Linked DNA regions of Spartinivicinus poritis. The protein of the gene in region 1 binds, or shares a complex with, the protein of each later gene. Links are inferred from orthologs where the notes say so. Each region holds a gene or a part of one and is shown on either strand. Other genes may lie near its edges. The genes, in order: ORQ98_RS17525 and trxA.

What was found.
Region 2: the proteins of ORQ98_RS17525 (region 1) and trxA are in contact, whole or in part, in an NMR structure (PDB 2IPA), measured with the Bacillus subtilis proteins. The link is inferred for Spartinivicinus poritis from one-to-one orthologs.

Annotation. Positions count from the first base shown.
Region 1 is NZ_JAPMOU010000024.1:33,585-36,645, forward strand. What follows is about bases 194-2,915. They hold ORQ98_RS17525 (arsenate reductase ArsC), read right to left. Parts: upstream 1,905-2,915; coding sequence 1,482-1,904; downstream 194-1,481. Other genes in these bases: ORQ98_RS17520 (FAD-dependent oxidoreductase), read left to right, coding at 194-1,341; ORQ98_RS17530 (hypothetical protein), read left to right, coding at 2,131-2,915. Outside these bases: ORQ98_RS17515 (LysR family transcriptional regulator), read right to left, coding at 1-11; more of ORQ98_RS17520, read left to right, coding at 118-193; more of ORQ98_RS17530, read left to right, coding at 2,916-3,061. UniProt on the Bacillus subtilis protein: Catalyzes the reduction of arsenate [As(V)] to arsenite [As(III)]. In vitro, can dephosphorylate para-nitrophenyl phosphate (pNPP).
Region 2 is NZ_JAPMOU010000004.1:258,085-261,352, forward strand. What follows is about bases 176-3,104. They hold trxA (thioredoxin TrxA), read left to right. Parts: upstream 176-1,441; coding sequence 1,442-1,768; downstream 1,769-3,104. Other genes in these bases: ppx (exopolyphosphatase), read right to left, coding at 176-1,168; rho (transcription termination factor Rho), read left to right, coding at 2,478-3,104. Outside these bases: more of ppx, read right to left, coding at 1-175; more of rho, read left to right, coding at 3,105-3,268. UniProt on the Bacillus subtilis protein: Participates in various redox reactions through the reversible oxidation of its active center dithiol to a disulfide and catalyzes dithiol-disulfide exchange reactions.

The DNA.
Region 1 (3,061 bases):
GAAAAAGCCATAACCTTTAGTTATACAAAATACATGTATTTCTATTATTTCTTATGCTCGGGTTCTTCGACAATAACTATTTAACTATTGTTGGGTTAACTGGTAAGGAGCTAAAGAATGAAAGTTGCTGTCGTTGGAGCAGGTGTTATAGGGCTTAGCTCAGCCTGGATGCTGCTTCAGCAAGGCTTTGAAGTGGAATTAGTAGATCAAGCAGTCGAGCCTGCTGCCGGTTGCAGCCATGCTAATGGTGGTCAGCTTTCTTATCACTACAATAGTCCGATCAATCAGCCTGGTCTGCTCAGGCAGCTCCCTCTTGCTATTTTGGGTAAAGATCCAACTTTAGCTATAACCTACGAAGCGGGCTTTGATTTTTTTCGCTGGGGGCTAAAGCTATTAGCCTGTTCTATACGCGCCCAAACTCAAAAATCTTCTTTAGCCATGCAGCAGTTAGGTATTCGTTCAGGTGAGTTAATGACCTCTCTGCAGCACCAGTTGGGGCTGTCATTCGATTATCGTCCTGCATCAGGAAAGCTTTATCTTTATTTCGATCAAAAGAGTTGGCATCAGGCTTGTCATAACGCTGTTGGACAACAGCTCTCTAAGAAGCAACTACAGAATGTTCCTGGCATTCATGGTCAAGCGGCTGATGCTGTTGGTGCGTTAATACAACCAGGGGATGAGAGTGGTGATGCAGCGCTTTTTTGCCAACAACTGTTTACCAGGCTACAACAGCATCAAGGGTTTCAGTCACGGTTGGCTAGTCCTGTTACTGCTATTCGTATCGCGTCAGGGCGAGTTTTGGAGTTGAGTACACCTACAGGTTCAGTACATGCTGATCACTATTTGATTGCTTGTGGGTGTAGCAGTGTGCAGTTGGCACGAAAAGTAGGTATCAAATTACCGATCTATCCAATGAAAGGTTATAGCCTTACTGTTCCGGCAACAGGTAAATGCCCGGATATTTCAATTACCGACACGAAAAGAAAAATAGTTTATTGTCGCCTTGGCAATCGCTTGCGCATTGCGGGGTTTGCTGAATTTTCAGGGTGGGGGAGTAGTGTTCATCCTGCAGCCATTAATAATATGCTATCCGCTGCACGTCAGCTGTTGCCAGAAGCAGGCAATTACAAGCAGATACTGCAACAGTGGTGTGGATTACGCCCAGTGACTCCCGACAGTTTACCATTAATTGGACAGACTAAAATTGCCAATCTTTGGCTCAATACTGGTCATGGAATGTTGGGGTGGACCCATGCGTTAAGTTCTGCCGAATTGATTTGCCAACTTATTACTTCTTCTATTGGTACAGAAGATACGCCTTTCAATGTGCAGCGGTTTTGATATTTTCTAGCCGAAGCGATAGACATACAATATGTGTTAACAGGCCTAACTAAAATAAAGATATAAATATATTCCTAAAAAGAGCTCAATAAATATATGCATTAATATGGGACAGGTATTTTTGTATCAACATAATTATTTTATATTAATATTAAGTCTATTTTTTGAACAAACTGTTTAATGTCCTCACATACTTTTTGGTAGCAGCTCAGTGCTTCTTCTTTATTTGATGCTTTGGCTGCCAGTTTGGGTGGGTCTTCAAAGCTGTGGTGGATAAATTTGGTTTTAGCTGGGAATGCTGGACATACATCATTAGCATGATCACAAACAGTAATAACATACTCAAAGTGCGATTCTGGCAATTGATCAACTGTTTGAGACCGTTGTTGGTGAATGTCGATACCTGCTTCTGCCATTACTTGTATGGCATAGGGGTTTAGCCCATGAGCTTCAATACCTGCTGAGTAAACTTCAAAGTCATCAGGTCTTAAATGCCTTAACCAGCCTTCAGCCATCTGACTACGACAGGAGTTGCCAGTACATAAGAATAAAACGCGTATCATGTTAGCCTGAATATCTCATCAGAGTATACTCGCTTTAGTGAGCCCTTTGAGTATTGGGGAGCCACCAAGGCTTGTCGGAAAATAAAGTAATGTGTTTAGCCAGAATGCCCAGAATTTTTGATATCTGACGAAACATTCGGGCTAGTCCTGCTAGGCTATAAATAACAGTTTCGTAAAGCCTAATTATAACACTTTGGTTAAAAAAGGTTAGCAAGGATGCGCCATAATGATTTGTCCATCATGTGAACGTTTTTTAAAAGGGTATAACACACAATGTTCATGTGGCTATAAGTTTATATTTCGCGCAAAAACAGAGCCATTTAATGACAATAAAATGAAAAAACTGGAGCTAAAGGCCAGTGCTTTCGATACTCGTTATTTTACTAGAAATATGCTTTATAGTGTCTTTTTAAAGACATCTGCTAAGTCACTTATAGCACCTATGATCTTTATTATAATTTTTTGCGGTATTTTTTCTGCAATCCTTATTGGAACTTTATCTTATATTGGGTTAATTATCGCTACTCTTTTATTTGGGGTAGCTATTAAGCTAGTGATTAAAGCCAATAAACCAATGAGTATAGAAGATTTTGCTGATTACTATAAACGCTGGGTCAACGCTAAAAGAAATAATAGCTATTTAGTTGATAAGCCAAAGCTCAAAAAACCACCAGTTAACAATCAAGAAGCTGATATTTTTGATTACGGTGCTGATCGTATAGTAGTTGTTGATGATCCTTTGTTTGTAGACTGTTTGATACTAAATGAAGAACATATGCGTTCGAAAGCTTTAATAGTATCTCAAGATGGTTATCCTTCATATTTAAAAGAGCAATTTAAAAATCTACTAGAACAAGCTGACAATATACCAGTTATTTTACTACATGGTACAAATCAAAATAAAACCAAAATGATTCATTCAATTGAAAGTAGTTTTAATATCAAGTTGGCTGATAATCAAGTATATGACTTAGGTTATTATGAGGAGCAAATTAAACAAGCAAAATCACTATATAAACGAATGAGAATAACAAAATGTACTGTTGATATGTTGCCTTATCCGTTATCTACTCAGCTAATCAGTAAAGATAGGTCACAACTGCAAGATATGCTGGTTTTAGGTGCTGTGGCTGCAACTGCCAGTTATGTATCTTTTT
Region 2 (3,268 bases), on another replicon or contig:
AGTAAGCACCATGCTTATGGAACTGGGTATGAGAGATATCCAAGCCAATTTCATGAATCAGCGCAGCCCAATTAAGTAGCTCACGATCTTCTTTCTCTAAGTGCCACTGATCCGCCACATAATCAAAGCACATCAAAGCATGGCGCGCGACCCGTCGGGCATGTTGCCTATCAACATGGTAGCGCTTCATTAAAGCAGTAATAGTCCGCTCTCTAACATCTTCATGACGCAAGCGGCCTACCATGTCATACAACAGTCCTTCCCGAAGGGCACCTTCTGAATAACACATTCGGTCAACCTTAAAGGCATCAAACACTGCCATTAAAATTGCCAAACCAGCTGGGAAGATACTGACACGTTCCGGCTTTAAGCCTTCAAGCATCATTTTGTCAATATGACCAACACTGACTATGTACTTGCGCAGCTCCTCCATTCCCTCAGCAGTAATACCCGTACTGGTTAAGCCTTTTGCAAGCAGAACATTTTGTATGGATTTTACCGTTCCAGATGAGCCTATCACATCTTCCCAGCCAGCCTCTTTGTAAGGAGCGGCTATATTTAAAAGCTCCAGACGAGCAGCATAATAGGCTTCCTGAAACTGCCTGCTGGTAATGGTGCCCCCCTGAAAAAATCGCTGACTGTACACTACACATCCCATATGCAAACTTTCGAGCAACTGGGGTTCAAAGCGTTGGCCAATAATAAACTCTGTACTTCCTCCGCCAATATCCACCACTAGCCGACGTCCTAAGTCATCTGCTTGTGTATGAGAAACACCAAGATAAATTAGACGTGCTTCTTCCCTGCCAGAGATAACATCTATAGGGTGGCTAAGAATTTCTTGAGCGCGCTTAATAAATTCATCGCGATTGTGGGCCGTTCTAAGCGCATTTGTACCCACCACTCGCACCTTACCCACCTCTAAGTGCTTGGTGTATTGGGCAAACCGCCTCAAGCAGTCAAGGCCACGCTGCTGAGCTTCTTCACTTAGATAGTCATCATCGTCAAGCCCCGCAGCCAACTGGACTTTTTCCCCCAGCCGTTCCAACGGTCTTATTTCACCTTGGTCCAAACGAGCCACAATCATGTGGAAGCTATTTGAACCAAGATCAATTGCAGCAATTAAACACTGGTCAGAGTGATTTGAGCGAGATATCCTTGCGGTCATTAGCTATGCCAATAATTTCAATGACAAAGTGTTATAGCTTAACAAAATAAACCACTGGTTAGGGATAGTTTCGGCATATTTTGTTTCCTACTATTTGCAAACTTGTAACTTGCAAGCCTGTTATTTGCAAACAAAATAATCGTAAAGGAAAGCATCTGTCGAATACAAAGTTACCCCTTATAGCTTATCAGCCATATAGCTTCTCAGCCGTTGTGACACAGTGCTATGATAGGGGCAATTGACTGACTTGCAATAAATGCTGGAGATTTCAACATGAGCGAACATATTATTAATGTAACGGATCAAAGTTTTGATCAAGATGTACTCAATGCCGAAGGGCCGGTGCTTGTTGACTATTGGGCAGAATGGTGTGGCCCATGCAAAATGATCACTCCCATTCTTGATGAAATTGCTAACGAATATAAAGACCGCCTGAAGGTGTGTAAATTAAACATCGATGATAATGAAGAGACTCCTCCTAAGTACGGTGTTCGTGGTATACCAACTCTCATGTTGTTTAAGAATGGTAATGTAGAGGCCACCAAAGTTGGCGCCCTTTCAAAAAGTCAGCTTGTCGCATTTCTGGAAGGCAATCTGTAAAGAATTTAAAGGGGGAATCCCCCCTTTCTGCTTAGTTAATATCAACCGTAACTGTCCTGCAGCCCTTGATACTTCTGAGGATTGGCTTCAATTTTTGGTATTTACCCAATTATTTTTCAATTAATACTGGACTTAAAACTCGACAGTTTCTATTATTCAATGTTAGATTAACCTTGATAACCACCGTTACTCATAAATCTATAGTCGTTAAATATTCACATATAGATGACATTCGTATATAAATAGCGAGCAAGCATTTTATATAATGACAAGCATCTTAATAATGAATGCTGTTATATTAAGTAATGACCTATAGATTAAGTTACTCTCACTATTTAAACCGTCTTATAGATAGATCTTGTAGATAAAGATGGTTACTCTTTACACAGTCGTGAATAGCACCACTGCGTATAAAGAGTACTTTACAAAGAGACACTTAGTTAGAAACGCCTATAAATAGGTTCTTATAAGAGGTTTTGTAAAGAGTTGCTTATAAAAACTACAGTGATTAATAATCTGAGTAACTCAAAATGATAACGGCGACCAACTACCACTTAGCTACAGCTAAGAAATAATCAGGCGATAGGTAGAGGTTATTTAAAGCAATCCAAACAAATTAATCTTAACGCTACCCAAACCAGAGAGCAGTTCCTCCGTTGCATTCAGCATCTACAGAGAGTTACCTTTCATCAACGTATCTTAGTTTACTATGAACCTTACCGAGCTAAAGCAAAAATCCGTTCCTGAATTATTAAAATTAGCCACCGAGATGGGGCTTGATAACCTAGCCCGCTCTCGTAAACAGGATGTCATCTTTACCATATTAAAACGCCATGCGCGCAGTGGTGAAGATATCTATGGCGATGGAGTATTAGAAATTCTGCAAGACGGTTTTGGTTTCTTGCGTTCTTCTGACAGCTCATATCTAGCCGGCCCTGACGACATCTACGTTTCACCCAGCCAAATCCGTCGCTTTAATCTGCGTACTGGTGATACTGTATCAGGAAAAATTCGCCCACCTAAAGATGGTGAGCGCTATTTTGCACTTTTAAAGGTTAACGAAATCAATTTCGATAAACCCGAAAATGCAAAAAATAAAATTCTTTTTGAAAACCTCACACCATTGTTTCCTCAAGAACGATTAACAATGGAAGCAGGCAATGGCTCAACAGAAGACCTCACTGCCCGTATAATTGACTTAGTTGCTCCCTTTGGTAAAGGCCAACGCGGCTTGATCGTATCCCCACCAAAGGCGGGTAAAACCCTAATGCTACAAAACATTGCCTCTAATATTGCCCGTAACAATCCAGAATGCCACTTAATTGTACTATTGATTGACGAGCGCCCAGAGGAAGTAACAGAAATGGCTCGCTCAGTTCGAGGTGAAGTTGTTGCCAGTACTTTTGACGAACCACCTGCTCGCCATGTTCAAGTAGCTGAAATGGTGATTGAGAAAGCTAAACGACTGGTTGAGCATAAAAAAGATGTTGTTATTTTACT